Regions from separate parts of the Ruegeria sp. BC3 genome, predicted to be linked through region 1. Evidence: riboswitches for the same ligand, from Rfam matches in the RefSeq annotation. Region 1 holds a riboswitch; the other holds the start of a gene.
What was found. Region 1 has a riboswitch for thiamine pyrophosphate ahead of thiD (bifunctional hydroxymethylpyrimidine kinase/phosphomethylpyrimidine kinase). Riboswitches for the same ligand answer to the same signal wherever they lie in the genome.
Positions count from the first base shown of each region.

Region 2: another riboswitch for thiamine pyrophosphate. It lies ahead of thiB (thiamine ABC transporter substrate binding subunit); the one in region 1 lies ahead of thiD (bifunctional hydroxymethylpyrimidine kinase/phosphomethylpyrimidine kinase).

Region 1 is NZ_JBQFUP010000006.1:102,657-117,408, reverse strand. Features, by position in the region: gene cysQ (3'(2'),5'-bisphosphate nucleotidase CysQ) at 1-356, opposite strand, end outside; gene ACR0MV_RS16470 (hypothetical protein) at 458-742, opposite strand; gene ACR0MV_RS16465 (ABC transporter permease) at 761-1,306, shown strand; gene ACR0MV_RS16460 (alpha-ketoglutarate-dependent dioxygenase AlkB family protein) at 1,303-1,905, opposite strand; gene dnaK (molecular chaperone DnaK) at 2,119-4,029, shown strand; gene dnaJ (molecular chaperone DnaJ) at 4,104-5,258, shown strand; TPP riboswitch at 5,390-5,496, shown strand; gene thiD (bifunctional hydroxymethylpyrimidine kinase/phosphomethylpyrimidine kinase) at 5,543-6,346, shown strand; gene ACR0MV_RS16440 (FAD-dependent oxidoreductase) at 6,343-7,320, shown strand; gene thiS (sulfur carrier protein ThiS) at 7,304-7,498, shown strand; gene ACR0MV_RS16430 (thiazole synthase) at 7,502-8,266, shown strand; gene ACR0MV_RS16425 (thiamine phosphate synthase) at 8,263-8,859, shown strand; gene ACR0MV_RS16420 (HesA/MoeB/ThiF family protein) at 8,856-9,818, shown strand; gene ACR0MV_RS16415 (ABC transporter substrate-binding protein) at 9,838-10,773, shown strand; gene tenA (thiaminase II) at 10,770-11,444, shown strand; gene ACR0MV_RS16405 (ABC transporter ATP-binding protein) at 11,441-12,169, shown strand; gene ACR0MV_RS16400 (ABC transporter permease) at 12,166-12,900, shown strand; gene radC (RadC family protein) at 12,936-13,691, shown strand; gene ACR0MV_RS16390 (phosphate ABC transporter substrate-binding/OmpA family protein) at 13,695-14,752, opposite strand, start outside.
Region 2 is NZ_JBQFUP010000002.1:526,035-540,786, forward strand. Features, by position in the region: gene ACR0MV_RS07745 (tripartite tricarboxylate transporter substrate binding protein) at 1-184, opposite strand, end outside; gene pcaF (3-oxoadipyl-CoA thiolase) at 404-1,609, opposite strand; gene ACR0MV_RS07755 (CaiB/BaiF CoA transferase family protein) at 1,609-2,781, opposite strand; gene ACR0MV_RS07760 (acyl-CoA dehydrogenase family protein) at 2,778-3,989, opposite strand; gene ACR0MV_RS07765 (class I adenylate-forming enzyme family protein) at 3,992-5,533, opposite strand; gene ACR0MV_RS07770 (3-hydroxyacyl-CoA dehydrogenase NAD-binding domain-containing protein) at 5,785-7,734, shown strand; gene ACR0MV_RS07775 (CBS domain-containing protein) at 7,935-8,423, shown strand; gene ACR0MV_RS07780 (ArsB/NhaD family transporter) at 8,447-9,811, shown strand; TPP riboswitch at 9,923-10,026, shown strand; gene thiB (thiamine ABC transporter substrate binding subunit) at 10,060-11,040, shown strand; gene ACR0MV_RS07790 (thiamine/thiamine pyrophosphate ABC transporter permease ThiP) at 11,016-12,563, shown strand; gene ACR0MV_RS07795 (thiamine ABC transporter ATP-binding protein) at 12,550-13,245, shown strand; gene ACR0MV_RS07800 (adenylate/guanylate cyclase domain-containing protein) at 13,416-14,752, shown strand, end outside.

The DNA.
Region 1 (14,752 bases):
GCATAGACGACGCCGCGCGTCGGAACCCCGTTTTCGACCAGCGCGATGTTGACCGTGAAATCGCCACGCCGGTTTATGAATTCTTTGGTGCCGTCCAACGGGTCAACGATCAGGAACGTCTCACCCTTCTCGGAATGCGAAGCGGCCTGTTCCTCGGTCACCAGCAAAATATCCGGGAAGGCGGCGCGCAGACCGGCCGAGATCAATGCATCCGCTGCCTCGTCCGCCTCGGTCACGGGGCTGGCATCGGATTTGACTTTGACGTCGAAGTCATCTGCCTCATAAATCTGCATGATCGTGCCCCCGGCTTCCAGCGCCAGACGTCTGATTACGGGGATAAGGGCGTCATAGGTCACAAAAATGCTCCGTTCCTGAGGTTTATTGATTGAAATCCCTGACGGCCTTATGATGCGGCGGTTACGGAACGGCAAGAAATTCGTGGCAAGTTGCAGGCAATTCAGCGGGAAAGAGTGCTTACGTGTTTTACTTTGAGCGAAATAAGTCGCTGGCCGGCGGTGCCTTTACGACCTCCGAGCTCATCTACCACGCCGTTGTGCGCAGTATTCGCGCGCAACGCTCGAATGCTGTCCTTGCCGTGATGATAAACATTGTTCAGGTCGTTGCACTGGTAACGGTTTTCTACCTGATTATGACCTTGATCGGGAAGTTGACCGGTGTTGCAAAGATCCGCGGCAATCCAATCCTGTTTTTGTTGTCCGGTGTTTTTCTTTTTTTGACGCATGTTAAATCCGTAAACTCCGTGACCGGGGTCGCGACCGGCAACAACCCAATGATGCTGCATTCGCCGATGAACATGATGGTAGCCCTTTTAGCGACAGCTTTCGGGGTGTTCTACACCCAGTTGGTTTCGATACTGGTTATTCTCTTTGTGTACCACGTTTTGGTTGATCCGCTGGAAATCCAAGACCCCGGTGGCGCGTTTTACATGCTGGTACTGGCATGGTTCACAGGATGCTCAATTGGCGTTGTTTTTATGGCGCTGAAGCCATGGCTTCCAACATTCGTCGCCATCACATCCACTGTGTATCGGCGACTTCAAATGATCTTCTCAGGCAAGATGTTTGTTGCAAATAGCCTCGGAGGCCTCACGTTGACCATGTTCATTTGGAACCCTCTGTTTCACATCGTTGACCAGTGTCGCGGCTTCGTGTTTCGAAACTACTATCCGCGCAACACGAATTGGGAATACCCGCTTTGGGTTGGTCTCGTGCTGCTGTTGATCGGGTTGCTGGGGATTTTCTTCACCCGTCAACACGTATCCAAAAGCTGGGGTGCGCGCAGTTAATTTGCGACGCGCAATGTCAGGTTGATCCGTCCGCCTTTGGGTAACAGCTTGGATGATCCGAACCGGATCCGGTCCACCCCGTGATAAGTCAGGCGAGCTGGTCCGCCCATAATCACCACGTCGCCCGAGCTCAGCCAGATGGACTCGGTCTTGCCGCCGCGTGTTTCGTTACCGATGCGAAACAGTGCGTCGTCGCCCAGCGATATCGACAGGACCGGCCAGGAAAAATCAGCCTCATCCTTGTCCTGATGCAGACCCATGCGAGCGCCTTCCGCATAATAGTTGATCAGACAACAGTCAGGGTCGCGGTCCGGGCTGGCCAAATTGCGCCAGATGTTCAGAATTGTGTCCGGAATCTCGGGCCATTCCATTCCTTTGGGGTGTTGGGCCTGATAGCGATAGCCGCCTTTGTCGGTGACCCAGCCAAGTGCGCCGGCCGAGGTCATGCGCACCGACATCTCTTTGCCTGAGGGCGTGACTGGGCGGAATAGCGGTGCGGATTTCAGAATCGGGCGCAGATCCTCGATCAACCGGGTCTGTGCGGCCCCATCCAGATAGGCTTTTCTGATATCAAATCCGCGCAAGAGCAGCCGCGCCATCCAAGATTCCCCAATCCTTGCCAAAACCTTGCCCAAAAAGGCCACAGATTCCCGAAAACCTGCGATTTACACCGCTTGCAGGCTTTTGGTCTCGCCCTTATATACGCCGGGACGCGCAATGGTGTAGGGCTGTTGCGCAAAACAGATCGGGGCCAGATGCCATAACGGGTCCGGACCTCGGGACATCGCCTTGAAGAGAAAGGGATTGAACATATGGGAAAAGTAATCGGGATTGACCTCGGCACCACAAACTCGTGTGTGGCCATCATGGACGGCTCGCAGCCGAAGGTCATCGAAAACGCCGAAGGGGCGCGGACCACGCCCTCGATCGTCGCCTTCACCGAAGATGAGCGACTGGTCGGTCAGCCTGCAAAGCGTCAGGCGGTCACTAACCCCGACAACACGATCTTTGGCGTCAAGCGTCTGATCGGTCGTCGTGTGGATGATGCAGAAGTCGAAAAAGACAAGAAAATGGTGCCCTATGCCATCGTCGATGGCGGCAATGGCGATGCGTGGGTCGAAGCCCGCGGCGAAAAATACTCCCCAAGCCAGATCTCGGCCTTCACTCTGGGCAAGATGAAGGAAACCGCCGAGAGCTATCTGGGTGAGGACGTCACACAGGCGGTCATCACCGTTCCGGCCTATTTCAACGACGCTCAGCGTCAGGCCACCAAAGACGCCGGTAAAATCGCCGGTCTCGAAGTGCTGCGGATCATCAACGAACCGACAGCGGCTGCTCTGGCCTATGGTCTGGACAAGGAAGAAACCCAAACCATCGCGGTTTATGACCTTGGTGGTGGTACCTTCGACGTGACCATTCTGGAAATCGACGATGGCCTGTTCGAGGTCAAATCGACCAACGGCGACACCTTCCTGGGTGGTGAAGACTTTGACATGCGCATCGTCAACTACCTGGCGGATGAGTTCAAAAAGGAACACGGTGTCGACCTGTCGCAAGACAAGATGGCTCTGCAGCGTCTGAAAGAAGCTGCTGAAAAAGCCAAGATCGAGCTGTCTTCGACCTCGCAGACCGAAATCAACCAGCCGTTCATCTCGATGGGTTCGAACGGTCAGCCGCTGCACATGGTCATGAAGCTGACGCGTGCCAAGCTGGAATCGCTGGTCTCGGATCTGATCAAGAAGTCGATGAAGCCCTGCGCGGCTGCTCTGAAAGACGCCGGTCTGTCGGCTGCTGACGTGGACGAAGTTGTTCTGGTCGGTGGTATGACCCGGATGCCGAAAGTGATCGAAGAGGTCACCAAATTCTTCGGTAAAGAGCCGCACAAAGGTGTGAACCCTGACGAAGTGGTTGCCATGGGCGCCGCCATTCAGGCCGGTGTTCTGCAAGGCGACGTCAAAGACGTTGTTCTGCTGGACGTGACCCCGCTGTCGCTGGGTATCGAGACGCTGGGTGGCGTGTTCACCCGCCTGATCGACCGCAACACCACGATCCCGACCAAAAAGTCTCAGGTCTTCTCGACCGCCGAAGACAACCAGAACGCCGTGACCATCCGCGTGTTCCAGGGTGAGCGTGAAATGGCTGCGGACAACAAGATCCTGGGTCAATTCAACCTTGAAGACATCCCGCCGGCACCGCGCGGTATGCCGCAGATCGAGGTGACTTTTGACATCGACGCCAACGGCATTGTCTCGGTTTCGGCCAAGGACAAAGGCACCGGCAAAGAGCAGAAGATCACCATCCAGGCCTCTGGCGGTTTGTCGGATGACGACATCGAAAAGATGGTCAAGGACGCCGAAGAGAACGCGGAAGCCGACAAGGAACGCCGCGAGCTGGTCGACGCCAAGAACCAGGCGGAAAGCCTCATCCACTCGACCGAGAAGTCGATGGAAGAGCATGCCGATAAGGTTGATCCGACCACCATCGAAGCCATCGAGCTGGCGATTGCCGCGCTGAAGGACGAGCTGGAAACCGAAAATGCCGACAAGATCAAGTCGGGCATCCAGAACGTGACCGAAGCTGCCATGAAGCTGGGTGAGGCCATCTACAAGGCGCAGTCCGAAGAAGCCGAAGATGAGCCTGCAGCCGCTGATGCTGCTCCGGCCGGTGATGATGACATTGTCGACGCCGAGTTCGAAGATCTGGACGACGACAAGCGTAAATAACGGGTAACCGGGCCAATGTGGGCCGGTCCGCTCGCCGGGCCGGCCTATTTACGTTGAGGCAGAAGGAAGAACTGATGTCAAAACGCGACTACTACGAGGTGCTCGGAGTATCCAAGGGCGCTTCGGCGGACGAGATCAAGAAAGGCTTTCGCAAGAAGGCCAAGGAATTGCATCCCGACCGCAACAAAGACAACCCGGATGCCGAGGCGCAGTTCAAAGAAGCGAACGAAGCCTATGATGTGCTGCGCGATGCAGACAAAAAGGCCGCCTATGACCGCTTTGGTCATGCCGCCTTTGAAAACGGCATGGGCGGCGGTGGCCGTCCTGGTGGCGGATTTGGCGGTCAAGGCGATTTCTCCAGTGCGTTTTCGGACGTTTTTGACGACCTGTTCGGCGATTTCATGGGCGGGCAACGCGGTGGGGCCGGTGGCGGACGCCGGGCCGCGCGCGGGTCGGACCTGCGCTACAACCTGCGCGTGACGTTGGAAGACGCCTATGCCGGATTGCAAAAAACAATCAATGTCCCGACTGCAGTCGCCTGTTCGTCCTGTGACGGCACCGGTGCCGAAGGCGGCGTCGAGCCCACAACCTGCCCGACCTGTTCTGGCATGGGCAAAGTGCGCGCGCAGCAGGGCTTCTTTACCGTCGAACGCACCTGTCCGACCTGTTCGGGTCTAGGCCAGATCATCAAGAATCCCTGCAAATCCTGTAACGGTGCAGGCCGCGTTGAAAAAGAGCGCGCGCTGTCCGTCAACATCCCCGCAGGCGTCGAAACCGGCACCCGCATCCGTCTTGCGGGCGAGGGTGAAGCCGGGATGCGCGGTGGCCCTCCGGGCGATTTGTACATCTTCGTCGAAGTCTCGGAACACCGGCTGTTCGAACGTGATAGCGTGAACCTCTACTGCCGCGTGCCGGTCAGTATGGCCAAGGCGGCGCTGGGCGGTTCGATCGAAGTGCCCACCATCGATGGCGGCCGTGGTCGCGTGCAAATCCCGGCTGGCAGCCAGTCGGGACGTCAGATGCGCCTGCGCGGCAAAGGTATGCCTGCCCTGCGCGGTGGCGGCGTTGGCGATATGTTCATCGAGCTGGCCGTGGAAACTCCGGTCAACCTGACCAGCCGCCAGAAAGAGCTGCTGCGTGAGTTCGACGATCTGGGTGAAGACAACCACCCGGAATCAAAAAGCTTTTTCTCATCCGTCAAATCCTTTTGGGACGGCATGAAGGGCTGAATCGGCCTCATTCGAACGTCATTCAAGAGCCGGTCCCAAGGGATCGGCTCTTTGCTTTTCATAAGTCCAGTTTCACCATCACCTGCGCCAAAATTGGCCCTTGATTCCGTACTCAACCCCTGAGATTATCCGCCCAACCGTTGGGGTGCCCTGTCTGAAGGGCTGAGAGGCGCAGCTGCGCTAACCCATCGAACCTGATCCGGGCAATACCGGCGTAGGGAACGGTCTCGCAGTGCACAGACGTTTTTTATGCCTCGTTGCCCCTTTTGAACTGGAGCAACGACTTGGCACCCATTGCCTTAACAATTGCAGGATCCGACAGCGGGGGAGGGGCCGGAATACAGGCCGACCTCAAGGCCATGTCCGCGCTGGGCGTCTATGGTGCCAGCGTGATCACCGCGGTGACGGCGCAAAATACGCGGGCGGTCACCTCTGTCCACGGTATTCCACTTGATGTCATTGCCGCGCAGATCGAGGCCGTTTTGTCTGATCTCAACGTGAGCGCGATCAAGATCGGCATGTTGGCAACGCCTGAGATCATTCACTGCGTGGCCGACAGCATCGCAACGTTTCAGGGGCCAGTGGTTCTGGACCCGGTCATGATCGCCAAATCCGGCGATGCGCTTTTGGCCGAAGAGGCCGTACAGACCTTGCGCGACGTTCTTTTGCCAAGGGCTACTGCGTTGACCCCGAACCTGCCCGAAGCCGCCTGTTTGTTGGAAGTTGGGCCTGCAGTTGGTCGGGATCAGATGGTCGCACAAGGCCTTAATCTGTGCGCCATGGGTGCCAAATCGGTCTTGATGAAAGGCGGGCATGGAAGAGGTGACATTTGTCACGATATTCTGGTGTCAGCAGATGGCGTCATCGGTGAGTTTCAGGCCCCGCGTCAACAGACGCGCAACACCCACGGAACCGGCTGCACCTTGTCCTCGTCCATTGCGGCCGGGCTTGCCAAAGGCTTGCCGCTAGACCGCGCAGTTGCCGAGGCGCATGGCTATCTTCAGGGTGCGATCACCAAGGCTGACGCTTTGAATATCGGTCAGGGCCACGGTCCGGTGCATCACTTCCATCAGGTTTGGCCTGCATGACCGTCTGGTCGGTCATAGGCGCAGGCGTGGCTGGTCTGGCCGTCGCATCCGAGCTGGTGGCGCGCGGAGCGAGAGTGCAGATGTTCGATCCCGGCGGCCCGCCCGGCCCGCATGGCTGTTCCTGGTGGGCGGGTGGAATGCTGGCCCCTTGGTGTGAGTATGAGAATGCCGAGGAGCCGGTGCTGCGCCTTGGGCAGACGGCAATCGACTGGTGGTCGTCGCGCACTCAGGTGCACAGACGCGGTACGCTGGTGGTTGCCAACCCGCGGGACCTGCCAGACCTGCGCCGTTTTGCACGCCGAACTGAGGGCTTTTCCGAAACAGACCGTGACAAAATATTATATTTAGAGCCTGATCTGCATGGTTTCGCCAATGGTCTCTACTTTGGTGACGAAGCTCATTTGGACCCCCGTCAGGCGTTGCGGGATCTGGCCCGACAGCTTCGGGACCACGGGGTCGCGTTTCACCAAAGAATGGCACCAACGCAGTTGGACAACGCGATTGATTGTCGGGGTCTGCATGCGCGTGAATACTTGCCCGACCTGCGCGGCGTGAAGGGCGAGATGCTGGTGATCCGCTGCCCGGACATGACCTTGACCCGGCCTGTGCGCCTGCTGCATCCACGGATGCCACTTTACATCGTGCCGCGCGGTGATGGCGTCTACATGCTGGGCGCGACGATGATCGAATCCGAGGACAGCAGCCGGATCACGGCGCGCTCAATGCTGGAATTGCTCAGCGCGGCTTATGCGTTGAACCCGGCGTTTGGTGAGGCCGAAGTGCTGGAGATCGGTGTCGATCTGCGCCCAGCCTTCCCCGACAACCTGCCGCGTATTCGGCGGCTGGGGCGGACAATCTATGCAAATGGCCTCTATCGCCACGGCTACCTTCTTGCCCCGGCGCTGGCACAGGGCGTGGCCGATTTGGCCTTGGACAACAAACATTCGGAGATGGTCGATGAAGATCGTGCTTAACGGTGAATCGCGCGCGGTGCGTGCCGAAACTCTTGCGGAACTTCTGCAGGAATGCGGGTTCTCCGGTCGTGTTGCCACGGCGGTGAACGAGGACTTTGTCCCCTCTAGCCTGCGCATTTCCCACAAGATCAAAGACGGTGATCGGGTCGAAGTCGTCGCTCCGATGCAGGGGGGCTGAGCGATGAATGAGTTCTATGGCACGCGGTTGCCGAACCCCCTGATGTTGGGGACGGCGCAATATCCCAGCCCGGCGATCCTGGAGCAGGCCTTTCGCAATAGTTGTGCTGGGGTGGCAACCGTATCACTGCGGCGTGAATCCGGGGCGGGGCAGACATTCTGGCAAATGATCCGCGACCTGGGCGTTCTGGTTTTGCCAAACACCGCCGGCTGCCACACGGTCAAGGAGGCGGTGACCACAGCCCACATGGCGCGAGAGGTCTTTGACACCAAATGGATCAAGCTGGAGCTGATCGGTCACACAGACAGCCTGCAGCCCGACGTTTTCCAACTGGTCGAAGCGGCGCGCATCCTCACGGAGGATGGGTTCCAGGTCTTTCCCTACACCACCGACGATCTGATCGTGGGTGAACGTCTGCTGGCGGCAGGCTGTGAGGTTCTCATGCCTTGGGGCGCGCCTATCGGGTCAGGTCGGGGGCTGAACAACGAATACGCCCTACGTGCGATGCGCGCGGAATTCCCGGACGTCCCGCTGGTGATCGACGCTGGGATTGGCCTACCCAGCCATGCTGCGCGCGCGATGGAACTGGGCTTTGATGCAGTGTTGCTGAACACCGCAGTGGCCCGCGCCGGGGATCCGGCGATGATGGCCAAAGCGATGAAGCTGGCGATTGAGGCCGGGCAATTGGCTCATCATGCCGATCCGATCGAGGCCCGCGATATGGCTGAGCCCTCGACCCCTGTGATCGGAAAGGCGTTTCTGTCATGAGGCTCGACCGGTTCTACCCGATCTTCGACCACTCCGACTGGCTGCGCCGTATGCTGCCTTTGGGTGTGAAGCTGGTGCAACTGCGCATCAAGGACCAGCCTGATGCGGTGGTGCACGAGCAGATCGCGGTGTCTCGTGACCTATGCCGCGAACATTGCGCGGTTCTGGTGGTGAACGACTATTGGCAGGCGGCCATCGACGCGGGGTGCGACTGGATTCATCTGGGGCAGGAAGATCTGGACGATGCCGATCTAAAGGCCATTCGGCGCGCGGGCCTGAAACTGGGCGTTTCGACCCATGACGATGATGAGCTTGAGCGCGTGCTGGCCATGGACCCCGATTACATCGCCTTGGGACCGGTTTACCCCACGATCCTGAAAAAGATGAAATGGGAACAGCAAGGCTTGCCCCGTGTGACAGATTGGAAGGCGCGCGTGGGGGAAATTCCGCTGGTCGGTATCGGCGGCATGAGCGTCGAGCGCGCGCCGGGTGTGTTGACGGCGGGGGCGGACATTGTCTCGGTCGTGACCGACATTACGCTGAATGCAGACCCCGAGGCTCGGGTGCGGGCGTGGATCGAGGCCACTAGATGAGCCGCTACAGCCGTCAAATGATCCTGCCCGAGGTCGGTGCAGACGGTCAGGCTCACCTGTCCGCAGCGCGCGTTCTGGTGGTGGGCGCAGGTGGATTGGCAGCGCCGGCGCTGCCTCTGCTGGCCGGTGCCGGAGTCGGCGAACTTACCATCATGGACCGCGATGAGGTCGCGCTGTCGAACCTGCACAGACAGACTTTGTTTACCGAACAAGACTGCGGCCGCCCCAAGGCCGAAGTCGCCGCCGAACGATGCATTGCTTTGAACGGCGAAATCTCGATAGCAGCCGAGAAACAGGCTCTAACAAGTAAAAACGCTATCGAATTCGTTGGGCAGGCCGACATCGTGCTTGATTGCGCCGATAGTTATGCGGCCAGCTACACCCTGTCCGATACCTGCCACGCCCTGAGCAAGCCGCTCATCAGCGCCTCGGTTCTGGGGTTGTCGGGCTACGTTGGTGGCTTCTGCGGTGGCGCGCCGTCTTTGCGGGCCGTGTTCCCGGATGCGCCGGAAAGCGGAACCAGCTGTGCCAGTGCTGGGGTGCTGGGACCTGTCGTTGGAATGATCGGCGCGATGCAGGCCCAGATGGCGCTGAGTGTGATACTCGGCCTGGCCCCCTCTCCACTGGGTTTAATGGTGCAGTTGGATGCCCGCACCCTGCGCAGCAGTTCGTTTCGCTTCGACGACGCGTCAGAGCCCGCAGATCATTTCTCTTTCATCTCAGCGAGCCAGCTGACCGCGAATGATCTGATCATAGAACTGCGCAGCCCAGATGAAGCCCCTCATCCCATTCACCCTAAAGCCCGCCGCCAGTCAGCGGATTCGATCAAGATAGAGCCTAACACAAGTCAAAGACTGGCACTTTGCTGTGCTAGCGGGCTGCGAGCCTGGCGGGCCGCGGAACAATTGAAACCGAATTGGCCGGGCGAGATCGTCCTCGTCGCGGCTTCAACCGCGTGAAGAAAAGGAAACGCGAGACATGAAAAAGCTGATCACAGCGATTGCCCTTCTGGCCGCCGCGCCAGCCTGGGCCGAGGACAAGATGACCGTCCTGTTGGACTGGTTCGTCAATCCCGACCACGGTCCCATCATCGTGGCGCAGGAAAAGGGTTACTTCGCCGATGAAGGGCTTGAGATCGAAATCGTGCCCCCTGCCGATCCATCGGCCCCGCCGCGTCTGGTCGCCGCCGGGCAGGCCGATCTGGCGGTATCCTACCAGCCGCAATTGCACCTGCAGATTCACGAAGGTTTGCCGCTCAAGCGCGTTGGCACCCTGGTCGCCACCCCGTTGAACTGTCTGCTGGTCCTCAAAGATGGTCCGATCGAAACGCTGGGCGATTTGAAGGGCAAGAAAGTCGGCTTCTCGGTCGCCGGTGTGGAAGAGGCCGTGCTGGGCGCCATGCTGAACGCCCATGGCGTGGCACTGGACGATATCGAGATGATCAATGTCAACTTCTCGCTGTCTCCGTCGCTGATGACAGGTCAGGTCGATGCCGTGATCGGCGCGTTCCGTAACTTTGAACTGAATCAGATGGATATCGAAGGCGTCGCGGGCCGCTGCTTCTATATCGAGGAAGAAGGCGTACCGCCCTATGATGAGCTGATCTATGTCGCCAACCCCGATACGATGGACGCCGACAAAGTCGCCCGCTTTCTGGCCGCGACCGAGAAGGCGACACAGTTCATCGTCAACAACCCCGAAGAAAGCTGGGAAATCTTCGCCGCCACCTCACCCGAGCTACAGGATGAACTGAACGCGCGCGCCTGGGTCGACACTCTGCCCCGTTTTGCGCTGCGCCCGGCGGGTTTTGACGCGGGTCGTTATGCCCGGTTCGAAGCCTTCCTGAAAGACAGCGGCATGATCGACAGCATCAACCCGGTCAGCGCCATCTCGGTCGATGTGACCGCACCATGAGCGACTATGGCAAAGCCTTCACGCTGTTGCGTGGTGCCGCGCAGGGGCCGTGGCGGGACTATACCCGCCACGCCTTTGTCGAGGGCATGAAAGACGGCACCCTGCCGCGCGCCGCGTTTCTGCACTATCTGCGGCAGGATTACGTTTTCCTGATCCACTTTTCCCGCGCCTGGGCGCTGGCGGTTGTGAAATCCGAGACCCACGAAGAGATGCAGGCCGCGGCGCGCACCGTGAACGGCTTGATCAGCGAAGAGATGAAACTGCATATCGGGATTTGCGAGGCCGAAGGCATCCCGGAGGACCAGTTGTTCGCCACCCCGGAACGCGCAGAAAACCTGGCCTATACCCGCTTTGTGCTTGAGGCCGGGTATAGCGGTGATCTGCTGGACCTTCTGGCCGCCCTTGCGCCCTGTGTGATGGGGTATGGTGAGATCGGCGCGCGATTGGAGTCCGAGGCGATCTCAGACACTTACCTTGATTGGATCAACACTTATGCGGGTCCGGACTACCAAGAGGCATGCAAAGCGGTTGGTGAATTGCTGGAACAGTCTCTAACACGGCGTATTGGTCCGGAATATGCGAACTCTCCGCGTTGGCAACGTCTGTGCCAAACCTTCCGAACAGCCACCGAGCTAGAGGTCAACTTCTGGCAAATGGGCCTGACGCCGTGACCCCAGCGCCCGATCTGACCATCAACGGGTCTGCCACCATCAATGGCGCGCCTCTGTTCGTGCCGCTCAGCCTGACCCTTGCGGCAGGGCAGTGGACCTGTCTGTTGGGCGGGTCGGGCGTTGGCAAAACAACCATTCTGCGCCTGATTGCCGGTCTGGAAACCGGCGCGGATTTTGACGGAGAAATCTCCGCCAGTGACGGGAAATCGGTTCAGGATCGGGTTGCCTATATGGCACAGGACGATTTGCTGCTGCCCTGGGCCACGGTCGCGCAAAATGTCTGCCTAGGTGCACGGCTGCGTCGGCAAAAGCCCGATCTTGCCCGCAGGGATCGACTGATCAAACGGATGCTATTGGAAGATCATATGGGCAAGAAACCAGCCGAGCTCTCCGGTGGACAACGTCAGCGGGTTGCCCTGGCCCGGACATTGATGGAGGACCGTCCGATCGTATTGCTGGATGAACCTTTTTCGGCACTGGATGCCCGCACGCGGGCGGATATGCAGGACCTCGCGGCGGAGGCACTGCAGGACCGCACTGTGCTGTTGGTAACCCATGACCCGTCCGAGGCTGCCCGGCTGGGCCAATCTATCGTGGTCATGACTCAATTGGGCGTTACATCCTGCCAGCCCCCGCACGCGCCAGCCCCGCGCAAAGTTGACGACGTTGAAACGCTGGAAACGCAGGGCGCGCTGCTGCGTCTGTTGCGCGAGGAAGCGGCATGAAGTTGCTCTCTGCCCTTGCCGCAACGGTCTTTGCTCTGGTTATCTGGCAGGGGATCGTGTCCCTCACTGGCCTGCCAAAGTTCATCCTGCCGGGGCCGGCGCTGGTGGCTGAAACCTGGTGGCAGAACCGCTGGCTGATCGCGGAACACACATGGGTCACTGCGGTCGAGGTCATCATTGGCCTTGCCTGCGGCACCATTTTGGGGGTGGTCACTGCATTGCAACTGGCGAATTCCCGCGCCGCACGGGTGCTGGTGCAGCCGATGCTCGTTTTCACTCAGGCCCTGCCGGTGTTTGCGCTGGCCCCCTTGCTGACCTTGTGGCTGGGGTATGGCCTGTGGTCCAAGGTCGCGATGGCCGTTCTGATCATCTATTTCCCAATCACCTCATCCTTTTTTGACGGGCTGATGCGGACGCCGCCAGGCTATCTGGACCTTGCGCGCACCATGCAGGCCAGTCCGCGCGCAGTGTTGTGGCATATTCGCATTCCCGCAGCCTTGCCCTCGCTGGCGTCCGGAATGCGGCTGGCCGCCGTTTATGCGCCGATCGGGGCGGTGATTGGTGAGTGGGTGGGGTCTTCGCAAGGGTTGGGATACCTGATGTTGCTTGCCAATGGGCGGGCCAAGACGGATCTGATGTTTGCGGCGATGCTGACGCTGGGGGTGTTTTCGATCCTACTGCACCTGATCGTCCGCCGTGCCACGGCGCGCATGGCGGGTGAGGCGCGTTAACTATTCGGAAACCGATTCTGCGGCAGGATGGCCTCATGACACAGGACGCCTTTGCCGAAGCCCCGATGCTGTTTGAAACGGACGAAGCCCCGGTGCAGCCACTGCCCAAGGGCCGGTTGCCGTCCTACATCAAAGACCACAGAAAACGTCTGCGCGAACGGTTCATGTCGGGTGGATCAGCAGCTATGCCGGATTATGAACTGTTGGAACTGGTCTTGTTCCGGTCGATTCCGCGGCAGGACGTGAAGCCTTTGGCCCGGGCATTGATGGATACGTTTGGCGATTTCAATCGCGTCCTCACCGCGCCCGAGGAACGGTTGCGGCAGATCAAAGGGGTCGGGGACACGGTCATCACCGATCTGAAAATCCTTGAGGCCTGTGCCCACCGCATGGCCCGCGCGCGGGTGATGCAGAGGCATGTGATTTCGGGTTGGGACGCGCTGCTCGACTATTGCCATACAACCATGGCGCATCGCGAGACCGAACAGTTCCGAGTGTTTTACCTAGACCGGAAAAACGTGCTGATCGCTGATGAAGAACAGGCCAAAGGCACCGTTGATCACGTGCCGGTCTACCCACGTGAGGTCGCCAAACGCGCGTTGGAACTAAACGCTTCGGCCTTAATTCTGGTGCACAACCACCCGTCGGGTGATCCCACGCCCTCGCAATCGGACATCGACATGACCAACCGGATACAGGATGCCTGCGTCGCGCTGGGCTTGACGCTGCATGATCACCTGATCATCGGCAAATCGAACGAGCTGAGTTTTCAATCCGAGGGGTATCTGTAGGGGTTACTGCACCCAGACCTCGACCCGACGATTGACCTTTCGGCCCCATTCGGTGTCATCACAAGCCATGGGCATCGCCTCGCCGAAAGCGTCCACCGCGATCTCGATACTGTCTGGAATGGCTGTTTCAACCGCTGCAATGACCGCGTTGCGTACCGTTCTGGCCCGCAACATCGCGATCCGCGCATTTGCTGACGCCGCGCCGTCCCCATCGCTAAAGCCGACAAAGGTCAGTTTGCGGGCGTCGACAGCTCCGGTTTCCAGCGCATGCGCCAGCGCCCGAATATTCGAGCGTGACTGGGCGTCGGGGCGGGATGATCCGGCCTCGAACCGGAAGGACAGCGATAGACGGGATTGGGGGCGCAGCGTCTTGATCATGCGCTGCAACTCGTCCAACCCAACCTCGGCACCACCTGAAACCACCGCATTGGCCAAACGGTCGCCCTGCAGCCCGATCTGCATCATTTCCGGAGTCTGATCGACAAAACCCGCCTTACGGATCGCCATCTGAGCCTCGGCGCTTTGGGTATAGGCCAGGAACTGCCGTGCGATGCGGGGCAGACGGATTTCCGGCAGGTACAGGAACATTGGTGAGGTTAGCGGGTAGTCCTCGGTTTTAATCGATTGCCGCGTGGCCGCCAATGCGTGACCACATCCGCCGGTCAAAGGCAGGGCGCGGGCAGCCCCAATCTCGGCATGGCTGGCTATGCCGATTGCAAATGGATCATCAGCGACCGCACGAACCAGATCACTATTGCGGGTATAGCGCGAAACACCCTCGGCAAGGGTTGCATTCGCGGGTGCCAGCAGCCGATCCTCGACCCCTTGTGCCAGGCCCGAGCCCGCGTCGGGTAGATGCAGCGACATTGGCGCGTCGGGTCCGCCCAGATCAGACCAATTTGCGATTTCGCCAGAAAAAACGCGAACCAACTCAGCTGGGGAGATCTGCCGAACCGGATTGTCGCGTGCTACGATCGGGACAAGCGCATCCAGCGCAATGACCCTTGATCGGCGCGCCCCGGCAAGATCGCCCAGCCCGGCCGTTTGTGCGGCCTCTTGTT
Region 2 (14,752 bases), on a different contig from region 1:
CGCCCAGGTGGGCATCTGCGGCACTTGCCAGTGCCCGCGCATAGGTGTCGGTGCCGCCACCGGCCTTGAAACCGACGATCAGGTCGATCGGGCGCTCAGGAAAGTCGGCCGCGTTCGAAATTGAAGCAGTCATTGCCAGCGCAGCACCTGCGACGACAGACTTGATTTTACTTAGGTGAAACACGAAGAAATCCTCCCAGATTTGCGACGGAGCCGATTCCGCCTTGATAGATCATTCCGGAAGGTACAAAGCGGCGATCGATTACTGAAATACTATAAAAGTATTCGATCCATCTGTTTTTGCGATAGTCCAGTGGTTCGCCAAACAGTGCCCTATTAGTTGCAACGCCGACCGTTATCCGGTCGGCTGATTGGAACCTTTTCCAAGGGGTTTGATCTGCGATCAAACCCTTTCTAACAAAACCGAAATTCCCTGACCCACACCAATGCACATTGTACACAGCGCATACTGAGTGCCCGTTCGTGTCAGTTGGGCCGTGGCAGTTAATGCCAGTCTCGCACCCGACATTCCCAACGGATGGCCCAATGCAATAGCCCCCCCACTGGGATTCACCTGCGCAGCATCATCCTGCAAACCCAAAGCACGGGTTACGGCCAGTGCTTGCGCCGCAAATGCCTCGTTCAACTCGACCACGTCGATCTGTTCGATGCTTAAACCTGCGCGATCCAAAAGCTTTTGCGTGGCGGGCGCGGGCCCGAACCCCATGATCCGCGGTGGGACACCTGCAGTCGCACCCGCTACCACCCGGGCCCGCGGTGTCAGGCCATGGCGGCGCGCAGCCTCTTCGGAAGCGATGATCAGCGCGGCAGCCCCGTCATTGACACCCGAGGCATTCCCCGCGGTAACACTCCCGCCTTCGCGGAACGGCGCTCGCAGCTTGGTTAATCCTTCGAGAGTTGTTTCCGGCCGCAGGTGCTCGTCTCTGTCAACAACCTTTGGGTCACCCTTGCGCTGAGGGATCGTCACTGCGCAGATCTCTTCCGCGAAAATCCCGTCCGCCTGCGCCTTTGCCGCGCGTTGCTGGGACCGCAGAGCGAACAGGTCTTGATCTTCGCGACTGATATCGAAGTCAGCCGCCACGTTTTCGGCTGTCTCGGGCATCGAGTCCACGCCGAACTGCGCCTCCATCTGATTGTTCACGAACCGCCAGCCAATGGTGGTGTCATGCACTTCGCTAGATCGACTGAATGCAGACGTGGCTTTGGGCATCACGAAAGGAGCACGGCTCATGCTTTCGACGCCACCTGCAATGATCAGATCGGCGTCGCCTGACCGGATCGCGCGGGCACCATAAGCAACCGCGTCCAAACCTGATCCACAGAGTCTGTTCAGGGTTGTGCCCGACACGCAGTCTGGCAACCCCGCCAAAAGTGAAGACATCCGCGCCACGTTTCGATTGTCTTCTCCCGCCTGATTGGCACAACCAAAAAGAACGTCATCGACGGCGGTCCAATCGACGCCGGAATTACGCTCGATCAATGCCTTGATCGGGATCGCCCCCAGATCGTCGGCGCGAACCGATGACAGGGCTCCGCCATAACGCCCGATGGGTGTGCGCACGGCGTCGCAGATAAACGCTTCGGCCATCAGATCACCCCTGCATCACGCATCGCCTGAATGGCGGCTTCGTTATGGCCAAGACCTTTGAGGATCTCATCCGTATTTTGCCCCTTATCCGGCGGCGGCAACCAAAACTCGTCCAGCCCGGCAGAAAACTTTGTCGGATACCCGGCCTGATAGGTTTTGTTTTCACCCTCTCCCAACTCACCAAACATGCCGCGCTCGTTTAAATGAGGATCGTCGAACAGGCGCATGTCTTCGTAGACGACCGCCCAGGGCAGATCGGTTGGGCGGAACTGCACCTCCCACTCTTCTAGGGTTTTGGCCGCGAACATCTCTGACATCATGCCATGCACAGCGTGCTTTTGCTTGTTCCGCAGTCGGTTGGTGGCAAAATCCTCACGACGGAGATAGGGGAACTCATCACCCAACATGTCGGCCAAAAGAACCCAGAACTTGTTTTCAAACAAACCAATGGCGATGTGCTTGCCGTCTTTGGTTTCAAAAATATCATTGTCGGGCATTACAAAAGACATTTGGTCAGGATCGCCCTCACACAGGTCATGCGCGATGCGGACCAGAGGCGACGACCAGTTGGCCATGGCGTCCGTGATCGCCACGTCTAGGTGTTGACCCTTGCCGCTGATCTTGGCCGAGGCCATCGCCACAGCCATCGACAGGGCCCCATACATGGCACCCGCATAATCCGACAGCCGGACCTTGGGCCGCGCTAGCTTGTCATTCACTTGTGAGGGCACCGCGAAATAGCCAGAAAGCGCCAGAAAATCGATGTCATGACCCGCACGATGACGATAAGGACCGGTTTGCCCGAAGCCAGATAGCGAGCAATAGACAATCGCCGGGTTCATCGCTTTGACCGCTTCGTATCCAAAGCCGAGGCGATCCATGACACCCGGTCGAAAGCTCTCGATCACCGCATCGGCGCTTTTCAGAAGGTCGGTCAGTACGGCTTTGCCTTCATCGGATTTCAGGTCCAGTGTTAGGGATTTCTTGTTCCGGTTCAGGCGGGCAAACATATCCTTTCCCAAGAAACGGCCCGGATCACCATGCTTGGGCTCTTCGATTTTGATGACCTCAGCTCCAAGGTCCGCAAGCGACTGTGTCGCAAAAGGACCAGGTAAAAGACGCGACAGGTCGATGATGCGCATGCCGTTCAAAAAGGACCAGTCGTTTGTCATTCAGCTGCCTCCGGGTTGGCTTTTTGCCATTCTTTTTGAATACCCTTGCCGATGGTGTTGCGTTGAATCTCTGAACTGCCGGTCAGCACGCGGAACATGCGCAGGCGGCGGAACACCCACTCAACCGGGTGGTTTTTGGTCATGCCGGTGGCTCCGTGTATCTGGATAGCCTTGTCGGCCACCTGAAATGCATTCTCGGCCACGAAAACCTTGCACATCGACGCCTCGGACCGGATGTTTTCGCCCCGGTCTGCCTTGGCGGCAGCGGCGTGGATCATCGAATGGGCGGCGTAATTAGCGGTCTTCATATCCGCAAGCATATGCTGGATCGCCTGAAAATTGGCGATGGGCCGGTTGAACTGCACCCGACGGTTCGCATAGTCCACTGCTTGTTCCAGAGCGAATTGCGCATGGCCCAGCATGGTGGGACATTGCAACAGACGGTTGATGTTAATCCGCTCCATGCCCAGTTTGAACCCACGACCCAAACCACCAAGGATGTTCCGCGCCGGGACGCGGACGTTTTCCAAGATAATATCATTGTCGATATGCTGGCCCGACATCGGCAGGTAGTGCCCTTCGATCCGGTACCCGGGCGAATTTGCTTCGACCAGAAACGCCGTCACCCCATCCGTTCCCGCATCCGGATCCGTGACGCACATGATGATCGCGAAATCCGCAGTGCGCGAGGCCGTGATGTAACGTTTATGCCCGTTGATGATGTAATCATCCCCATCCTTAACGGCCCGTGTCTGAATGCGTGTGGCATCGGACCCGGCATTGGGTTCGCTCAGGGCAAAGCACCCTGCCCGCTCGCCTCGTGCGGCGGGATAAAAGAATTCTTCGTTCTGCTCATCCGAGGCCTGCGTGATGATGTACCCGATCCGCATCGGGCCACCGTTTTCGCCCAGAACACACCCATACAGCGCCGCGTTCGATCGGGTCGCGTCCTCTTTCAACGTGCACAGCTGGTCGATCGACAAACCCAGCCCGCCATATTCTTCGGGCAGGTTGCAGCCATAGATGCCCAGCTCGCGCGAGCGTTTCCACCATTCTTCCAGCTGCGCACGCTCGAACCGGGTTTCGTGCGTCAGCCCGTTCTCTTTCTCGAACGGGATCATTTCATTGTACAAAAGGTCGTTCACCTTGCCGCGAAGCTCGGCAAAAGCGGCGGACTCCAATCCGGTTGTCGCTCTGTTCAAGCCCATCGTTACACCTTCCGATCCGAACCCGCCCAATACGAGTCTCGCACTTGCCGCCGCAGAATTTTTCCCGCATCATTTTTGGGAAGCTCAGCAACGATATCAACCGAGTGCGGCTTTTTGAACTTGCCCAGCTTGTCGACGCAATGCGCAATCAAGGCGTCAGCGTCCACGTCGACCCCGTCGCGCGGAACCACGACGGCTTTGACAGCCTCGCCCAGATCTGAATCCGGCACACCCACAACGCAGGCTTCGAATACCTCGGGCCGCTCGAACAGGGCGTGCTCGACCTCATTGGGGTAAACGTTGAACCCGCCGGTGACGATCATGTCCTTCTTACGGTCAACGATAAAGATATAGCCGGTTTCGTCGATGTAAGCGATGTCGCCAGTATGATAACAGCCGTTCTTCAAAACCGGCGCCGTCAATTCAGGGGCATTGTGGTAGCCCTGCATGACGTCTTCGCCGCGCACCACCAACTCGCCCGCTTGCCCGTTTGGCATTTCGTTACCCTCATCGTCGACAACGAATACCTCGGTATCAAACAGCGCCCGCCCGCACGAGCTGAACAGCTCGGGCCGCGTGGTCATGCCGAGCCTGTGGTCTTCCTCCGTCAACAGCGTGACCGAGGAACAGACCTCGCCTGCGCCGTAACCTTGGTTCAGGATTGGGCCGAAGAATTCGACCGCCTCACGCAGGCGCGCCGGAGAAATAGGGGCTGCACCGTACCGAAGCAGTTTCAGGGAAGAGAGGTCATAGTCGCCTCGGTTCGGTGCAGCCAGGATGCGGTTTATCATGGTCGGGACCAAGTAGGTCTGTGTCACCTTTTCGCTCTGAAGTGTCGAAAGGTAATTATCCACGTCAAACCGCGAAAGGATGATATTCGTATGACCCTGCGCCAGCAGAGGCATCAATGCCATGCCCGAGACATGGGTGATCGGACCGACATGCAGAAACGTTTCTGGCTGATCGGGGTACAAGCGCGACCGGAACGTGATTTTCCGCAGGATTGCCCGGCGGTTTCGTAGAGAGTGCATGGCAGCCTTCAGAACGCCGGAGGAACCGGACGTATAGTGGTGCACCATGATGTCGTCGGGCGAAACTTCGACACAGACGGGCGTCGGATCTGCGTCACGCAGAGCGTCCTCATAGCTGTTACCCTCGCCCATGATCAGCAGTGTTTGCAGACCCGGGTTCTTGGCCAGCGCTTTTTGAGCGGCAGCCAGATGCGCCTCATCCGTGATCAGCACTTTGACCTGGCTGTCGGCGCAGACATGCACAACCTCGTCCTCGGACAAGCGCGCGTTGATTGGAACCCGTGTGAAACCGCCTTTCAACAAGGCGACTTCGGCCTCGGCGATTTCCACACGGTTCCAGGCCAAAACGGCCACGCGGTCGCCTTTTATCACACCAAGCTCGGTCAGAGCCGCGGCCAGCCGGTTGGTCCTTTCGTCCACCTGCGCATATGTCAGGGCGACACGTTCATCTTTCAGAGCGATGCGATCACCCCAGAAGAGGGCGGATCGGGTCACGAGGGAACCAAGGTTCATTGCAACGTCCTTGCATAGGGCCAACAGCGCAAAACTGGATGCGCTTGGCTGTGGTCATTTGCGGCAAGGTTAGGGCTCTGAACTTATCTAGGAAAATACTATTTACCTCTGTACTCTATCTGATTTTCTTATGTCTATGACAACCAGACCATACAAAAAATCGATAGAATGCATCACAACATCATATTTTTGATTGCCGCAAAAAAGAGCTAATGACAGCCTCAGCCACTATGACATTACCGGGGACGGCCATGACTGTGACAACCATTTCAAAACATGGCGCAGTTGCGGTCATTCGGATCGACAACCCTCCGGTGAATGCAATCTCGCAAGCTGTACGGCAGGGTCTGAAAGATGCAGTTTCTAACGTCGATTCGGACCCAAAGGTGCAGGCAGCGGTCATTCTGTGCACTGGCCGCACCTTCATGGCCGGGGCTGATATTTCGGAACTGGGAAAGCCCCCCGTACCGCCGCATCTGAACGATCTGACCGACCATATCGAACGCTGCACTAAACCCTTGGTGGCAGCCATTCACGGCCAAGCCCTTGGCGGAGGACTTGAGATTGCGTTGGCCTGCTCCCATCGTGTCGCCGTTATTGGCACCCGGTTCGGCCTGCCCGAAGTGAACCTCGGCTTCGTGCCGGGGGCGGGCGGGACCCAGCGGTTACCCCGGCTTATCGGTGTCGAACCGGCCCTGAACATGGCGGTCGAAGGCAAACCGGTCGGCACCGAAGCGGCGCTTTCATCGGGGTTAATCGATCAAATTGTGGACGATCTGGAACCAGACGCCATTGAATTTGCCCGGAAAATTATCGACCAGGGCCAGACTGCGCGCAAACTGGACCAAGCCATTGCGCCAGACAGCTTTGACCCGAACCTGTTCGATCAATGGCGCGCAATGTGTGCCAAACGCAAGCGCGGGCTGGATGCGCCTATGGCCGTCATTGATGCGATCGAGGCGGCAACCGGACCGGATGTGGACGCGGGAAAAGCAACCGAACGCGCGTTGTCGCTGAAACTGCGCAAAAGCCCGCAATCCAAAGCCCTGCGTCATATTTTTGCCGCCGAACGCGCCAGTTCAAAGATCGACGACATTGACCCAACTGTTGCCCGTCCGATTGCTTCGGTCGGTGTGATCGGCGCGGGTACCATGGGTGCAGGCATCGCCCAGTTCTTTGCCACGAATGGGATTTCTGTCACGTTGGTCGAAATCTCACCCGAAGCTGCGGCCGCAGGTATCGACCGTATCCGTGAAAACCTTTCACAAAGCGCCAAACGAGGAAAACTGACGCAGGATCGCGCGGCCGAGATTTTGACTCTGGTACATCCGACGACCGACTATGCAGATCTGGCCGAGGTCGACCTGGTCATTGAAGCCGCCGTTGAGCTGCTGGACGTAAAGAAAGAGATCTTCGTCCGGCTCGACAAAGCCTGCAAGCCGTCGGCTATTCTGGCAACAAACACGTCCTATCTGGATGTCAGCGCCATTGCGAACGCGACGAACAGGCCCGATCAAGTGGCGGGCCTTCATTTTTTCAGCCCCGCGCATATCATGAAACTGGTCGAGATCATTCGCACCGATCAAGTTTCGCCGTGGGTTCTGGCAACATTGGCGCAAACGATGAAAAAGATGGGCAAAACCGGCGTCATCGCGGGCAATTGTCACGGTTTTATTGGAAACCGGATGTATCAGAGCTACCAGAAAGCGGCCGGAATTCTTCTTTTGGAATCCGGCTCGCCAGAGATCGTCGATCAAGCGCTGCGCAGCTTCGGAATGGCCATGGGGCCGTTTCAGGTGCTTGATCTGTCGGGGATTGATGTCGGCTATCTGATGCGAAAATCCCTGCCCGCCGATAAAGTGCACCCTTATGCTTTCAAGGTGCACGATGCGCTGGTTGAGGCCGGCCGAAAAGGGCGAAAAACCGGGGCAGGATTCTATACCTACGGCCCGGACGGGGCGACCACAGACCAGATGGTACTGGATTTGATCGCCGACACTGCCCGTGAAAACGGAGTGGCACCAGCCAAACTGACCGAAGAACAGATTGCCGCCCGTTGCATGGACGCACTTGGACAGGAAGGTTTGGCAATTCTGGATGAGGGCGTTGCGGCCCGGCCCGGCGACATCGACGTGGTTTTCGTGAACGGCTATGGGTTCCCGCGCCACAAAGGTGGTCCTGACTTTTTGCAACGACAGTAGGCCGTTCCGCTTGGCGACTTCACGCAGGGGAATCGCGATTTAATCTCGAATCAGGGCTGGTCAATCCCGACCGGCAATGGAATCAGTGCGCATCAACAAATTTTGATTCGCTCAGACAGGCTTGAACCAGCATTGCCCGGGCGTTTTTCGTGGCTTTCCGGTGGAGCCCCACCCAAGCCACGCAAAGTCAGAGGAAAAGCATGGGCCTGACCTGCTATGACGTAATGGTACCGCCCGAGGTACAAAAAACCATTCTGCCCGACGAAAGCGTCGCCACAGCCTTCAACATCATCCGCCGCAGCCGCGCGCGATTTTTGCCCGTGGTGGACTCCGATGGAACCTATGTTGGCGTGTTCACCGCACCAACGTTGTTGAAGCTGATCCTGCCCAAGGCCGCAACCATCGGCCTGAATGATGATGCATCGCGCGTTGCCATCGACTCGCTGAGCTTTATGAACCTGACGCGGGACGATTTCGAACAGCAGCTTGACCGGCTCAAGACCGAGAAGGTTCGCGACAATATGTCGAGGCCGTCGAACATCCCCGTGGCTGCCCCCGACACGCCGGTGATGGAAGGCATCTTCCTGATCTACAAGTACAAACGGCACGTGATCCTTGTTGAACCCGAGACCAAGCGTTTCGTTGGCACTGTCAGCGCCAATTCGCTTCTGAACCGCGCACTCAGCTAACCCCTACAAACCGGACTAATACCTTGGCAACGCATTCGACGTCACACGGAGAGGCCGTTCTCTCTGTTCCACAACTATTGGGAATAGATCCCCTTTGGGTCGCAACAGGCATTCTGATCCTGGTCTATGCGGTCCTGATAACCGAAAAGGTCAACCGCGCCATTCTGGCAATGCTGGGCGCATCACTGATGGTCCTGTTCGGCATCATCAATCAAGAACAAGCCGTGGCCGGGGTTGATTCCAATACTCTGGCCCTGCTGATCGGCATGATGGTGATCGTGGGCATCACCAGCAAATGCGGTCTGTTCCAGTATGTGGCGATCAAGGCCGCCAAAGCGGTGAAGGCAAACCCAACCGGCATTCTGATCATGCTGACGCTGATCACAGCAGTTTTCTCGGCGTTGCTGGACAACGTGACCACCGTCCTGCTGATTGCTCCTATCACGCTGCTGATCACCGAAGCGCTGGAAACGCGGGTGTTTCCGTTCTTTATCGCCGAAATCCTGGCCTCGAACGTCGGCGGCACCGCCACCCTGATCGGTGACCCGCCCAACATTATCATCGGCTCGGCCGCTGGATTGAGCTTTAACCAGTTTGTAGTGAACCTCGCCCCGATTTCGGCCATTTGTCTGGTTGTTCTGACCGGCATTATCTATCTGATGAACCGCAAGGAACTGGCCAGAATTCCGAAGTCCGCAAGCGAGCGGATCATGGGATTCAACGAGTCCGAAGCGGTCACCGATGTTCCTTTGATGATCAAATCGCTGTCTGTTCTGGCACTGGTCTTGCTTGGCTTTACCTTGGGCCATAGCTACGGCATTCAGCCGGGCACGTCTGCGCTGGCCGGTGCAGGCCTGCTGATGCTGCTGGCCTACGGTCATCAGCACGGCGAAGAACAGACCGAGTCCGTGCACCACATCTTTGGTGAGGTGGAATGGGTCACGATCTTTTTCTTCGGCGGCTTGTTTGTCATCGTTGCCGGGGTCGAGCACGTGGGGCTTCTGGCCTTCTTCGGAGAAAAGGTGCTGGAGTTGACCCAGGGCGACATGATGTGGACCGCGTTCTTCATCTTCTGGGCCTCGGGCATCCTGTCGGCCATTCTGGATAACATCCCATTCGTTGCCACAATGATCCCGCTGATTGAATCCACCGCCGACACATTTGGTGGCAAGGACGCGATTGAGCCGCTGTGGTGGTCGTTGGCACTTGGGGCCTGTCTGGGCGGCAACGGCACCCTGCTGGGGGCAAGCGCCAACCTGACCGTGGCTGCATTCGCGGAAAAGGCCAAGCAACCCATCGGCTTTATCGCCTTTGCCAAAATCGCATTCCCGATCATGATCCTGACCCTGATGATCGCGAACATGTATATCTGGCTGCGCTACTTCTGATCTTGCGGCCCTTTGGACCGTTCACCTTTCTGGTTCAAAGGGCCCAAGCCTTCACAAGGTCGATGGCGTCGTCGAATATGGTTGTCTTTCGCACCAATCCCTCCTAGTGACACCTTTACCTCGGGGTGCGCGGCCTGCCGCGCTGAGATGCCTTTGGCGAACCCGTAGAACCTGAACCGGCTAGAACCGGCGGAGGGAAGGGTTTCGGTTTCATCCATCCTTGCCCTCTCGCCGCAATGGAGGATGACATGAAACATCTGCTGATTGCTGCGGGAATCCTGAGTGCAACGTCGGCCATCGCCGCCGACAAACCTCAGTTGACCGTTTACACCTATGACAGCTTTGTATCTGACTGGGGCCCCGGCCCGCAGGTCAAAGAAGCGTTCGAAGCTGTATGCGAATGCGAACTGAATCTTGTGGGCGTTGAAGACGGCGCGGCCTTGCTGTCGCGTATCCGGCTTGAGGGTGAAAACTCGGATGCCGATGTGGTTCTGGGCCTCGATACCAACCTGATCACGGCGGCAAAGGAAACCGGTCTGTTTGCACCCAACCCTGTTTCTGCCGAATTCGCGCTGCCGATCGAGTGGTCGGACGACACATTCACACCCTATGACTGGGGCTACTTTGCCTTTGTCCACAACGCTGACGCCACCGCGCCCGCCAATTTCCGCGCATTGGCCGACAGTGAAACCAAGATCATCATCCAGGACCCCCGCTCATCCACACCCGGGCTGGGCCTGCTGATGTGGGTCAAAGCGGCCTATGGCGACGAGGCGCCCGAGATTTGGGCGGGCCTGGCCGATAACATCGTGACCGTTACCAAAGGCTGGTCCGAGGCCTATGGCCTGTTCTTGGAAGGCGAGTCCGATATGGTTCTCAGCTACACCACGTCGCCAGCCTATCACCTGATCGCCGAGGAAGACGCCAGCAAGGCAGCTGCTGCCTTTGACGAAGGCAACTATCTGCAGGTCGAAGTGGCGGCAAAGCTGGCTGGGACAGACCAACCTGAACTGGCCGACCAATTCCTGAATTTCATGGTAACGGACGCGTTCCAGCAAATCATCCCGACGACCAACTGGATGTACCCTGCTGTCACCCCGGCGGACGGACTGCCAGAAGGGTTCGACACCCTAACCGTGCCCGCCAAGTCACTGCTTTTCTCACCCGATGAAGCCGCCGCAGTGCGGGATCAGGCACTGGCTGAATGGCAGAACGCGCTCAGCCAATAAGCGCATGGCCGGGCATCGGTGCAGCGGCGCTGGTCGCTGCGCTGATCCTGGGCACACTTGCAGCGGTCGCCCTGCGTGCTGAGACAAGCGGCGGGTTCAGCCCCGCCGACTGGGCGGCGCTGCGGTTCACGCTGACTCAGGCCGTACTGTCCGCGTTGTTCAGCGTCGCGCTGGCCGTACCAGTGGCACGAGCTTTGGCCCGTCGGCGGTTCCCGGGTCGCCGTGCGTTGATTGCCCTTTTGGGCGCGCCGTTCATCCTCCCGGTCATAGTGGCTATCCTCGGTCTGCTGCAGGTCTTTGGCCGGTCGGGATGGATTTCTGACGTTCTAGGTGTTTTCGGCCTGCCGCCCATTCGGATTTATGGTTTGCATGGGGTTGTTCTGGCCCATGTGTTCTTCAACCTTCCTCTGGCCACCCGCCTTGTGTTGCAGGCTTGGCAAGAAATTCCCGCCGAACGCTTTCGATTGGCCGCCCAACTTGGCTGCAACGGCATGGCGATGTTCCGCCTGATCGAATTGCCGATGCTCAAACGGACGTTGCCGGGTGTTATCGCTGTGATCTTTGCGATCTGCCTGACCAGTTTCGCCGTCGCCCTCACGCTTGGCGGAGGACCTCGGGCAACCACAATAGAACTGGCAATCTACCAGGCTTTTACCTACGACTTCGACCTTGGCCGCGCCGCGCTTCTGTCGGCGCTGCAGTTGGCGTTGACCGCGGCGGCAGCTCTGGCTGCGCTGAGGTTTTCGCGCGGCGACGGGTTTGGCACGGGTCTGGATCGCGCCTTGCGACGCTGGGACGGCGGCGCACCCGCTTTGGACGCCTTTTGGATCGTGGCGGCCGCTGCCTTTCTGCTGTTGCCCTTGGCTTCCGTCGTGATCTCAGGGCTGGCGGGAGTATTTGACATGCCTGCGCTGGTGTTTCGCGCGGCGCTTACGTCTGTCTTCGTTGCCGCAGCCAGCACGCTCATTTTGTTGGTTCTAGCCCTGCCCATGGCCACCGCCGTCGCAAGTGGGAGGCATGGACTGGTTGAACTGAGCGGTATCCTTGGACTGGCCGCCTCACCTCTGGTTATTGGCACCGGCCTGTTCATTCTGATCCGGCCTGTTGTGAACCCGACCATGTTGGCATTACCCGTTACCGCCCTGGTGAATGCCGCGATGGCCCTGCCCTTCGCATTGCGCATTCTGGTGCCTGCCGCAAAGGACATTACCGCCAGACACGGACGTCTGGCATTGTCACTCAACATGGGGAAATGGACGTTCTTCCGCCGTGTTCTGGTGCCGCGCATGCGTCCTCAAATCGGTTTTGCTGCCGGACTTGGAGCGGCCCTGTCGATGGGCGATCTTGGCGTGATCGCCTTGTTTGCTGATCCACAGATCGCCACGCTTCCCTTACAAATCTATCGTCTGATGGGAGCCTATCAGATGCAAGCCGCCGCTGGAGGCGCGCTTTTGCTGCTGCTACTGTCGATGGGCGCGTTCTGGCTTTTGGACCGAGGAGGCCGCTGGCATGCTGAAGCTTGATCGCTGCGTGATTGAAAACGGATCTTTCACCCTAAGCGCGGATATCGAGATCGAAACCTGTGCCAGCGTCGCGATTATCGGCCCATCGGGTGCAGGTAAATCCACCCTTCTGGAAACCATCGCCGGGTTTCGGGACCTCAAGCAGGGCCAGATCCTTTGGGATGGCGCGCGCATTTCCAATCTGCTCCCGGGTCAGCGCCCTTTGGCGATGCTGTTTCAGGATGGGAACCTGTTTCCTCACCTTACTGCTGCGCAGAACGTCGCTTTGGGCCTGCGCCCGAACGGACGGTTAACGCCCGACGAAGAGACCCAGGTTCTATCCGCGCTCGACCGGGTTGCTCTGTCCGGACTTGGGGACCGCCGACCGGCAGAGCTGTCCGGCGGGCAGCAAAGCCGGGTCGCTCTGGCGCGCGTCCTGGTTCAACGCCGCGCGCTTTTGCTTTTGGACGAACCATTTGCAGCGCTGGGACCAGCCCTCAAAGCCGAGATGCTGGATTTGGTCGCTGGTCTTGTGGCCGAGACCGACACGACCTTGTTGATGGTCAGCCACGATCCGCAGGATGCACGCCGTATTGCCGATCAGACTATACTTGTCGCAGACGAGATGGTACACGCGCCCGCTCAGACTGAGACACTGTTCGATAATCCCCCGCCAAGCCTGCGTGCCTATCTCGGTTCCTAGAGCTATTGGCCCACCCTTCACTGCACACTGGCGGGAACGGGTCGAGCAATGGCCATGTCTGCGTTGAAACGAACCAGCAAGCCAAATAGTGTTCAAGTATGGCCAGCAGAGACATAGACTTAGGGCGCTCTAATACCGTTGCGCGCGAACGCACAAGTTCGGGCTCCAGTTTGAAGATCAGAATTTCCGTCCTGCTGGCACTGACGATCGGCGGCCTCGTCGCGCTGTCGGCGGGTGCGGTGCTGTTGGTGTCGACTTACGCAAACGTGCGGAACACCACGGAACTGCTCAACACCTCTGCCGCGATGATCGTCGAGTCAATTCAGGACAATGTCTTTAGTCTTACGACACCAATTGAGGAATTGGCCAAATCCCTTGAGGAAGACGCAAGATCGGGCGAAGTTGACCTGTCGGATACCGAATTTCTGAAAGCGTATTTTAAGGGCGTCGCAGCCTCTGCCCCGTATCTGAGCGACCTTGCCATCGTGTACCCGGACGGAAGCCTGTTTATCACGACGCATGTGGCCGACCCCGACGGACCCTCTTTTATTGCAACCAACCAAGCCCCGGCGGCGGGAACGCTCAGGTATCTGGAAGACGTGAAAAGCTATGATCAGCTGTTCTGGAACGAACCATTCTTCGACCAGGGACGCACGCATATCTCTGCGACCATACCTGCGTACCGGGACGGAACGTTCCTAGGGGCGATCCTTGTGTCGTCTACCGTGCATCACTTCTCGGGCCTCATAAATGAGCTGGGGGGGAAATACGGGGCAACCGGGTTCATTTTGTATGGCGACAGCCGCGTTCTGGCTCATCCGAAATTGCTGAATCTGACGGGCAATGGGCTAAACGCCGACGCGCCTTTGCATTCCGTCGCCGCATTGGATGACGCGGTGATTTCACAGATGCTGACACAAGCCCCCGAGTTTCAGGGCAATGACGGATCTTTTGATGGCTTTGTTGTCGAACGGCCAGATGGCGAGCATCTGGTCCTGACCAGCACCGTTCATGAGTTCGGCGCAGAACCCTGGGTGATCGGTCAGTATTCGCCACTAAGCGATTGGAGCAACCAATGGTCCCGGCTCAGCGACGCCGCGCTTGTCAGCGGCGGCCTGCTGTTGGCGTCCGTCATTGCGGCATTGCTACTGGCTAAAAGACTCGCCGCGCCTATTCACAGGTCCACTGAAGAAGCTATCAAAATCAGTGAACTGCATCTGGATCAGATCGATTATCTTCCCCCGTCCCGGGTTGCTGAACTGAACCTCCAGGCCGTGGCTTTCAACAAGATGCTGGATGGGTTGCGATGGTTTGAAACCTACTTGCCGCGCGCCTTGGTACGGCAATTGTTGACCACCGACGACCCCAACCTCGTACAACCGCGAGAGGTCGAACTGACCGTTATGTTTGCCGACATCGTCGGGTTTACCCCCGCGTCCGAGGCCATGACGCCACAAGCCACAGCGGACATGCTGAACCGTCACTTCGAGATCCTGAACCGTTGTAT